3 regions of the Streptomyces sediminicola genome follow, and region 2 is predicted to be linked to each of the others. Evidence: riboswitches for the same ligand, from Rfam matches in the RefSeq annotation. Region 2 holds a riboswitch; each other region holds the start of a gene.

What was found. A riboswitch is a leader RNA that binds a small molecule or an ion and turns the genes downstream of it on or off. The one in region 2 is predicted to bind cyclic di-AMP.
Positions count from the first base shown of each region.
Region 1: another riboswitch for cyclic di-AMP. It lies ahead of VM636_RS16255 (M23 family metallopeptidase); the one in region 2 lies ahead of VM636_RS02740 (LysM peptidoglycan-binding domain-containing M23 family metallopeptidase).
Region 3: another riboswitch for cyclic di-AMP. It lies ahead of VM636_RS07555 (M23 family metallopeptidase); the one in region 2 lies ahead of VM636_RS02740 (LysM peptidoglycan-binding domain-containing M23 family metallopeptidase).

Region 1 is NZ_CP144555.1:3,710,642-3,713,904, forward strand. Features, by position in the region: gene VM636_RS16250 (PP2C family protein-serine/threonine phosphatase) at 208-1,380, shown strand; cyclic di-AMP (ydaO/yuaA leader) riboswitch at 1,657-1,814, shown strand; gene VM636_RS16255 (M23 family metallopeptidase) at 1,825-2,856, shown strand; gene VM636_RS16260 (aldo/keto reductase) at 3,132-3,263, shown strand, end outside.
Region 2 is NZ_CP144555.1:593,425-596,687, reverse strand. Features, by position in the region: gene VM636_RS02755 (XRE family transcriptional regulator) at 1-248, shown strand, start outside; gene VM636_RS02750 (DUF6126 family protein) at 245-361, shown strand; gene VM636_RS02745 (tyrosine-protein phosphatase) at 384-1,181, opposite strand; cyclic di-AMP (ydaO/yuaA leader) riboswitch at 1,734-1,891, shown strand; gene VM636_RS02740 (LysM peptidoglycan-binding domain-containing M23 family metallopeptidase) at 1,896-2,849, shown strand; gene VM636_RS02735 (SGNH/GDSL hydrolase family protein) at 3,094-3,263, shown strand, end outside.
Region 3 is NZ_CP144555.1:1,753,481-1,756,743, forward strand. Features, by position in the region: gene VM636_RS07545 (bifunctional GNAT family N-acetyltransferase/acetate--CoA ligase family protein) at 1-484, opposite strand, end outside; gene VM636_RS07550 (HPr family phosphocarrier protein) at 664-945, shown strand; gene VM636_RS07555 (M23 family metallopeptidase) at 1,049-1,813, opposite strand; cyclic di-AMP (ydaO/yuaA leader) riboswitch at 1,826-1,990, opposite strand; gene VM636_RS07560 (pitrilysin family protein) at 2,185-3,263, opposite strand, start outside.

The sequences.
Region 1 (3,263 bases), 3.1 Mb from region 2:
GCCTCCGGCGCTGCTCGGCCGTCGCCGTCGCGCCCGCCCCGCCGCCGTGCCCGCCCCGTCGCCGCCCTGCTCGCGGCGCCCCCCGTTCCGTCATCCGATCGGCCCCGTACCGCTCGCCGCCCCTCCCCGCTCCCGCGAACCTGGACGTCGGGACGGCAAGCGGCACGGCAGCGGGGTGGCGGGAGACGAGTGGTGCGGCCAGGTGACGTGGACGACGAGGGAGCGTTCGCCAGGGCCGGCGGCAGGCTCCCCGGCGACCCCGTGCCCGACCCGGGCCTCGGCGACGCGACCCGGTCCCCCGTGCGCCCGCCCGGGCGCGGCGGGCGCCGCACCCTCGTCCGCGTGCTCCCCGTCCTGATCCTCGTCGTCGCCGTCCTCTACGACCTGTTCACCCCCCGCTCCTTCACCGCGGGGCCGCTCTACACGGCCGCCCCGCTGGTCGCCGCGCCGGTCTACTCGCGGCGCGGCACCGTGCTCACCAGCGCCGCCTCGGTCGTCTCCGTCCTCGCGCTCCAGAGCGGCAAGGGTGTCCTCTACTACGTCGACTCCCTGACCGAACTGGCCACCATCGCCACCGTCGCCGCGCTCGCCATCCTCTTCAACGCCTTCGTCCGCCGCACCGACGAACGCCTTGCCTCCGCCCGCGAGATCGCCGAGGCCGCCCAGCGCGCGGTGCTGCCCGCCCCCGCCGAACGCATCGGCGGCTTCGAGATCGCCGCCCGTTACGAGGCCGCCCAGGCCGACGCCTTCATAGGCGGCGACCTCTACGCCGTGCAGGACAGCGCCCGGGGCGTCCGGGTCATCGTCGGGGACGTCCGTGGCAAGGGCATGGGCGCGGTCGCGGCCGTCGCCGTCGTGATCGGCGCCTTCCGCGAGGCCGCCGAGCAGGAGGCCACGCTGGAGGCGGTCGCGCAGCGGCTGGAACGGGCGCTCGCCCGCGAGGGCACCCGGCGCGAGGGGCTGGACGCCTTCGAGGGGTTCACCACTGCCGTCCTCGCCGAACTCCCGCACGGCGACGGCACCGTCCGCATCGTCAACCGGGGCCATCCGCCGCCCCTGTTGCTGTACGCCGACGGCACCCTCGGCCAGGTGCCCGTGCGCGAACCGGCCCTGCCGCTCGGCATGGGCGACCTCGGCGTCTGGCCCGACCGCGCCGAGGAGTCCTGCTTCCCCGGCGGCGCCACCCTCCTCCTCTACACCGACGGACTGACCGAGGCCCGCGACGAACGGGGGGAGTTCTACGACCCGTACGCCTACCTCGCCGGCCGTTCCTTCCGGCATCCGGCGGAGTTGCTGGACACCCTCGCCGAGGACGTACGCCGCTACTCCGGGGACGGTATGGCCGACGACATGGCGCTGCTCGCCCTCCGCCGCCCCTGATCCGCCGCACCCCGTGAGCCCCGCGTCCGGGACCCGCCGTCACGATCCGTGACCGGACGACCGCCCTGCGCATAACAACTGACACACCATCAGAAAATCGTGGTGTGAGGCGCTCCACCAGAGGCGGGTCAACTCGCCCGGTTTTCACCGGTCGTGGGGCCTAAGTCCGTGCCGGGACCGTTAATGATCAAGAGGAACGGCTTGGATTCCCTGCCCGGTGTCTATTAACGTTCGATAACGCAGCGCGGTCGTCCCAGCCGTCACAGAAGGCGGCTCCGCGCGCACGCGCCGAATCCCGCGAGGGAACCGGGGAACCACCACATTGGGGTGAATCGTGTGTGTGCCGCCGTGGAGACGCGGCCGGTATACGCGCGTAGGAGACCTTCCTGCTCCGAACCCGTCAGCTAACCCGGTAGGCGGAAGGAAGGAAAGGAGCGCGCCCACGTGGCGTCCAACCGGCCCGCCCCCGAGGCTCCGTCCGTACCCGGCGGGTACGACGGCGACACCTTCGTCTACGGCGGTCCCCACCCCGACGACGGCCCCTTCGAGGAGTGGAACCCCACCGCCGACACCGTCCGGCCCGTCCGGGGCAGGCACCGCGTCGCCAAGCAGCGCGGCGGGCTCGCCCGCAGCTCCACGGTCCTCGGCGTCGGCGTCATCGCGGCCGTCGGCGCGGGCGGCATGGCCACCGCCGCCCCCGGCAAGTCGCCCGTCTCGATCTCCTTGCCCGACCTCCCCTCGGTCGGCTCGCTGATCTCCACCCCCGAGCCGGAGCCCGAGGGCTCCAGCACCCCGCTCAGCGGTATCGGCGCCTCCACCGGCGACACCGACGAGGGCGCCGGCGACGCCGGTGAGGCGCTGCGGGCCCGGATCATGGCCCAGGCCGAGCAGCAGCAGGACCAGGTGGCGAGCAAGGCCGCCGCCGAGGCCGCCGCCGCCGCGGAGAAGCAGGCCGTCGAGGCCGCCGCCAAGGCGGAGAAGGAGGCCAGGGCCAAGGCCGCCGCCGCCAAGGAGAAGGCGGAGGAGGAGGCCCGCAGGAAGGCCGAGGCCGAGCGCCTGGCCGAGCTGGCCCGGCAGTACGCGCTGCCGACCTCCGCCTACACGATCACCTCGACCTTCGGGCAGTCCGGCTCCATGTGGTCCTCCGGCTACCACACCGGGCTCGACTTCGCCGCCCCCACCGGCACCCTGATCAAGGCCGTGCACACCGGCACGATCACCGAGGCCGGCTGGGCGGGCTCCTACGGCTACCGCACGATCCTCACCCTGGAGGACGGCACCGAGCTGTGGTACGCGCACCAGTCGTCGATCAACGTCAGCGTGGGCCAGCAGGTCAACACCGGTGACGTCATCGGCCGCGTGGGTGCCACCGGCAACGTGACCGGCCCCCACCTGCACTTCGAGGTCCACCCCGGTGGCGCCGACAGCGGTGTCGACCCGACGGCGTGGCTGCGGGGCAAGGGCCTCGGCATCTGAGGCATCCGGCGCCCCGAGCGCCCGGCATCCGGCACCCCGGGCCGGGCAGCCGGCGCGGCACCCCGCGCCGGCCCGGTGGCGGGCCCCGCCCACCTCGACGCGAGACCCCCGTGGCCCCGCCCCGCGCGGTGACCGCGGCGACCCCCTGGAGGACCCCGGCGGTCCTGGCGGCCAACCCCCCGACGCCAGGGCTGCCGGCTTCCGGCGCGCGGGCCGCCCCGCCGAACGGCCCACCCACGGAATGACCGCGTCCGGCGCGGGCGTTGACGTACGACATGACGTATCCGCGCCCTCTCGGCTCCTCCGGTCTCCAGGTCTTCCCGCTCGCCCTCGGCGGCAACGTCTTCGGGTGGACCGCCGACCGCGACCGCTCCTTCGCCGTCCTCGACGCCTACGCGGCTGCCGGC
Region 2 (3,263 bases):
ACCCCGGTGAGGAGTGGCTCTACGTCCTGCGCGGACGGCTGCGGCTGCGGCTGGGGGAGGCCGTGCACCGGCTGGGGCCGGGCGACAGCGCGCACTTCGACTCGCTGACCCCGCACCGGATCGCGGCCGAGGACGGCGACGGGGTGGACATCCTCTTCGTCCACACCCTCTTGCAGAGCCCGACGGCCGCGCTGTGCCTGGGGCCCGCCACCACGCTGACACACCACACCATGGGAGAGACGTCATGAGCATGCAGGAGAGGTTCCCGCGCGCCCTGTGGGTCCGGCTCGTCATCTACATCGCCGTCGGGCACGTCTTCGGCGGGTTCCTCTACCTGCTGTTCGAGGTGGGCGGCAAGTAGCCGTCCGCGCGGGGCGGGTGGCTCACTCCAGCATCCGCTCCCGCAGCCGCTCCCGGGTCCGCGGTGCGAGCCGCAGTCCCTTCTCCAGGTACGTGTCGACGTCGCCCCAGGTCTCCTCGACGGTCTCGAACGCCGCCGACAGGTACTCGGCGCGGGCGTCGAAGAGCGGGCTGAGCAGTTCCATCACCTCGGCGGAGTAGGCCGAGGCGGAGTCGCCGTTGCGGTGCACCTTGTAACGGCGGTGGGTGGCGTTGGACTTCAGGTAGTCGTCGAGGACCGCCTCGCGCTCGACGCCGACGGCCAGCAGCGTGACCGCCACGGACAGGCCCGCCCGGTCCTTGCCCGCCGCGCAGTGCATCAGCGCGGGCACGCTGTCCTCCGCGAGCGCGTGCAGCACCCGGGAGTGCTCCGCCGTCCGCTCCCGGACCATCGACCGGTAGGAGGCGACCATCCGGCCGGCCGCCTTGCCGTCGTCGAGGACGGAGCGGAGCTGGTCCAGGTTCCCGTCGCGCACCATCGTCCAGAACTCGGCGCCGTCGGCCGGGTCGCTCAGCGGCAGGTTCACGTTGCGCACGCCCGGCAGCGCGACGTCCGGGCCCTCCAGCCGCTGGTCGGCCGCGTTGCGGAAGTCGAAGACCGTGTGCAGGCCCAGCGAGGCGAGGAAGGCGGTGTCCTCGTCGGTCGCGTGCGCGAGGTGTCCGCTGCGGAACAGCACGCCGTGACGCACCCGCCGTCCGTCCACCGTCGGCAGTCCGCCCACGTCACGGAAGTTGCGCACGCCTGCCAGCTCGGGTTCGGTCGACGGCACCTGCTGCGTCACGAGGGCTCCTCCCACTCCCGCCCGCCGGCGCTGCTCGACGGCGGGCACGAGTCGACGATACGACATGCCCCGACCGCGAGGGCGAGTTGTCCACAGGGCACGAAGAGCATGCCGCGCGTGCCCCGGCGGTCCCGGCGCCGCGCCCGGCGCGCGCCTCCCGTCCCGGATGCGCCGGGGGAGCCCGCGGCCGCTCGGGAGGTACCGGGTGACGCGGAGAGTTCGCCCGACCTGTAGGTGAGTTGGGTGGATTGTCCTGATTGGCGCCTTGCTCCCTACTCGCCCTGGAGTAAAAGGCGCCGGAGCGGGGCCGCGTGAGCAGGCTCATATCCGTGACGGTGCGTTGCCCAGCATGTTCACGTAATCCGCCTGTGCCGGCCGGGGTTTGAGGGGTCCTCTCCTTCCGGTTCCCACGCAGGGTGACCGCTGCTACCCGTATTGGATCATCCGAAACGCCCGTTCGGGGAACCGCTCGCTTGTTCCCCCGCGTCCCCGTCCCTTACGTTCACCACCGATCCGGACGGACGCCTAATCCTGCCGCCGACCGGAGTCCGCACACACCCACCACCCGTACCCGGCAGGAGCGGGGGACCCACAGGTATCACCGCCTGTTCCGGTTCCCGGAACGGCTAGGGGTCAAGTCGCGCCACGGCGCGGCCGGGCATCTCCAGCCCGCACCCGACAGCTCACCTCGCAGGCGCCGGAGAGGAATTCGTCATGCCCGCCAAGGGTAAGCACCGTCGTACCAAGGCCCAGCGCCTCACCCGCACCCTCGCCTTCGCCGGCACCGGCGGCGCCGCGCTCGCGCTGCCGCTGATGGGTGCCGCCGGCGCCCACGCCGCCCCCGCGCACTCCGTCGCGGAGCAGTCCGTGCGCTCCGTGCCGGCCGCCGCCAAGCCGGCCGGCGAGAAGGACTCCGCCTCCCGCACCTACACGGTGAAGCGGGGCGACCACCTCTCGAAGATCGCCGTCGAGCAGCACGTCAGCGGCGGCTGGAAGAAGCTCTACGCCGACAACCGCGAGGCCGTCGGCTCCGACCCGTCGCTGATCCACCCCGGCCTGAAGCTCACGCTCACCGGCAAGCCCGCGGCCACGCAGTCGCCGGCCTCCTCCTCCGAGGGGTCCGCCGCCGCGAAGCCGGCCGCGCCGAAGCCCGCCGCGAAGCCGGCCGCGCCGAAGCCGGCCGCCAAGCCCGCCGCGCCGAAGCCGGCCGCCCCGTCGACGACCACCACCTCGACCACGGCCCAGTCCACCGGCACCACCGGCGGCTACGTCTCGCCCGTGCCCGGCGGCACGGTCGGCACCCCGTACCACCAGAGCGGCAGCATGTGGTCCAGCGGCTACCACACCGGCACCGACTTCGTCGTGCCCACCGGCACCTCGCTGAAGGCCGTCGGCTCCGGCACCGTGGTCTCCGCCGGCTGGGGCGGCGCGTACGGCAACCAGGTCGTCATCAAGCTCGCCGACGGCCACTACGCCCAGTACGCCCACCTGTCCGCGCTCTCCGTCTCCGCCGGCCAGAGCGTCACCGCCGGCCAGCAGGTCGGCCTGTCCGGTGCCACCGGCAACGTGACCGGCCCGCACCTGCACTTCGAGATCCGCACCACCCCGGACTACGGCTCGGACATCGACCCGATCGCCTACCTGCGCTCGCACGGCGTCTCCCTCTGACCCTCGCGCGCCGCACCGCCGGAGGCCGGACCCCGCACCCCGGGGCCCGGCCTCCGGGCGTTCCCGCGCCGGACAGCGGGCGCCGCGCCACCGCGTGACACCCGGTCGCCTATTCCGGCCGGCCGGTTCGCGCGGCGTGGTCTTTCTCACCGGCCGTCAACCCCTTCCTACGGTCGCGTAGGTCACAATCCACCGTGAATCATGGGCCGGTGTGGCAGACGATTCGAAGAGTGACAGCAGAGCAGTGATCGGGTCGTACGTGGCGGTGGGGGACAGCTTCACCGAGGGCGTCGGCGACCCCGGCCCCGACGGGGCGTTCGTCGGCTGGGCGGACCGGGTCGCCGTCCTGCTCGCGGACCGCCGACCCGAGGGCGACTTCACCTACACCAACCTGGCCGTACGCGGCAGACTGCT
Region 3 (3,263 bases), 1.2 Mb from region 2:
CCTCGGCGGCGAAGCGGCGGATGCCGCGCTCGCGGGCGACGGCGGCGATGTGTTCCAGCAGGGCGGAGGCGACGCCGCGGCCCTGGTGGGCGTCCTGGACCAGGAAGGCGACCTCGGCCTCGTCGGAGACGGGGGGCGGGGGACCGCCGCCGGGGGCGGGGCGGGAGGAGGCGGGTGTTCCGCCGGCGCCGATCCGGTCGTAGCGTACGGTGGCGATGAACTCGCCGCCGATCGTGGCCGCGAGTCCCACCCGGTCCACGAAGTCGTGGTGGGTGAAGCGGTGGACGTCCTTGGCGGACAGGCGAGGGTACGGCGCGAAGAAGCGGTAGTACTTCGACTCGTCGGAGACCTGCTCATAGAAGCTGATCAGGCGCTCCGCGTCATCAACGGTGATGGGGCGGACGCGTGCGGTGCCGCCGTCGCGCAGCACCACGTCGGCCTCCCAGTGGGCGGGGTACTCGTGCCGGTCCGGCGAGGTCTGCATGGGCCCCAGCGTACGGCTCGCGTACGACAGGGGCGCCGGGCAGGCCGTGGAGGACGGAAGACCGGACCGAGGCCGCGGTCCGGGCGCCACCCCGGCGGGCGCCGCACGCCCGTCCGGAGCCGCTTCACGATATGGGAAACTGGTCTAGACAACCCCTGAACTCCGAAGGGCAGCATCACATGGCTGAGCGCCGCGTCAACGTCGGCTGGGCCGAGGGCCTCCACGCCCGCCCCGCCTCCCTCTTCGTCCGAGCCGCCACGGCCACAGGCGTCCCGGTGACGATCGCCAAGGCCGACGGCGACCCCGTCAACGCGGCCTCCATGCTGGCCGTCCTGGGCCTGGGCGCCCAGGGGGGCGAGGAGATCGTCCTCGCCTCCGACGCCGAGGGCGCGGACATCGCCCTGGACCGGCTGGCCAAGCTGGTCGCCGAGGGTCTCGAGGAGCTTCCCGAGACCGTCTGACCCGGGACGCCGCGGACCGCGCCGCCCCCACGACACGCGAGGGCCCGCCCGAGGAGACTCGGGCGGGCCCTCGCTTCGCCGGGCGCCGGCGCGGTCCGCGGCGTCAGATCGCGACGCCGTGGCCGCGCAGGTAGGCGGCGGGGTCCATGTCGGTGCCGTAGTCGGCGCCCGAACGGACCTCGAAGTGCAGGTGGGGTCCGGTGACGTTGCCGGTGGCGCCGGCCAGGCCGATCTGCTGGCCGGGGGTGACCGCCTGGCCCGCGAAGACGCCGATGGACGACAGGTGCCCGTACTGGGTGTACGTGCCGTCGTGCATCTTGATCACGACCTGGTAGCCGTACGCGCCGCCCCAGCCGGCCTCGACGACCGTGCCGGTGCCGACCGACCGCACCGGGGTGCCGGTGGCGGCGTGGAAGTCGATGCCGGTGTGGCTGCCGGAGGACCACAGGGCGCTGCCGGCCCCGTAGGCGGTGGAGACATAGGAGCCGGCGATCGGCGCCACGAAGGTGTTCAGACGCTCGCGCTCGGCCTCCCGGGCGGCGCGCTCCTGGGCCTCGCGGGCCTCCGCGGCGGCCTCGGCGGCCCGCTCGCGGGCGGCCTTCTGCGCGGCCTCCCGGGCGGCGGCGTGCTGCGCGGCCTGCTTCTGCGACTCGGCCTGGGCGTCGATCTCCCCGGCGACGGAGTCACCGATGGTGACGACCGGGGTGAGCCCGGTCTGCTCCGGGGACGGCTCGTCGGCGAGCGCCGGGGCCGCGAGGTTCCCGACCACTCCGCCGGTGGCGAGGGCGGCGACACCCGCCGCGCGGGCGGTGGTGCGGTGCATCTTGCCGGGGCGGCGATGCTTCCCGGTGGCGCGCGTGAACGCCATGTGGAGGCTGGTCCTTTCCTTCCCTCTCGCCTACCGGGTTAGCTGACGGGTTCGGAGCAGGAAGGTCTCCTACGGACCCCCTCGCCTGCGCGCGGGCGTCCGATTCACCCCAGGGACTGCACACGGGTCCCCGGCTCCCCTGGCTCGCGCCGTACGGGGACTCGGCGATGGCTGTCCGGTGCCGCGGGCGCGGCGCACTGCCTGACGAACAGCCCGGACGAAGCTAAACGGGCCCGGCGTCAATCCTCAAACGCACCAAGGTTTTTGTAGCGTACGCCACAGGGCAGACGGGCAGCCTCCCCCTCAATTCGGACACGGGGCGGCCCCGGTGACGTCCTGCCACCGGGGCCGCCGCACGCGTCCGGGACCGCTCACTCGGCCGGGACGACCGTCACCTCGCCGATGCCGAGGGCCTCCACGGGGGCCTTGATCTTGGCGGCGTCGCCGACCAGGACGGTCACCAGGCGGTCCACCGGGAAGGCGTTGACGACCGCCGCCGTGGCCTCCACGGTGCCCGTCGCGGCGAGCTGCCGGTACAGGGCGGCCTGGTAGTCGTCGGGCAGGTGCTGCTCGACCTGGTCGGCGAGGGTGCCGGCGACGGCCGCCGCCGTCTCGTACTTGAGCGGCGCCACCCCCACCAGGTTCTGCACGGCCACGTCCCGCTCGGCGTCGGTCAGCCCCTCCGCGGCGAGCGTGCGCAGCACCGTCCACAGGTCCGACAGGGCGGGGCCGGTGTTGGGCGTGTCGACGGAGCCGCTGATGGCGAGCATCGAGGCGCCGGTGCCGTCGGGCGCGGAGCGCAGCACCTGGCCGAAGGCACGGACGCCGTAGGTGTAGCCCTTCTCCTCGCGCAGGACGCGGTCCAAGCGGGAGGTGAGGGTGCCGCCGAGGCAGTACGTGCCGAGCACCTGCGCCGGCCAGACGCGGTCGTGCCGGTCGGCGCCGGTGCGGCCGATGAGGAGCTGGGTCTGGACGGCGCCGGGACGGTCCACGATGACGACCCGGCCGGTGTCGTCGGCGGTCACCGGCGGCACCGGACGCGGCTCGGTCGTGGAGCCGGTCCAGGCGCCCAGGGTGTCGGCGAGCAGCGCGTCCGGGTCGATGCCGGTGAGGTCGCCGACGACCACGGCCGTGGCGGTGGCGGGGCGGACGTGGCGCTCGTAGAAGGCGCGGACGGCGGCCGAGTCGACGGCGGCGACCGTCTCCTCGGTGCCCTGGCGCGGCCGGGACATGCGCGAGCCGGCCGGGAACAGCTCCTTGGACAGCTCCTTGGCGGCGCGGCGCGCGGGGTTGGCCAGTTCGTGCGGGATCTCGTCGAGCCGGTTGCGCACCAGCCGCTCGACCTCGCCGTCGGCGAAGGCGGGCGCCCGCAGGGCGTCGGCGACCAGGCCGAGCGCCTTGGCGAGCCGGGAGACCGGCACCTCCAGGCTCAGCCGGACGCCGGGGTGGT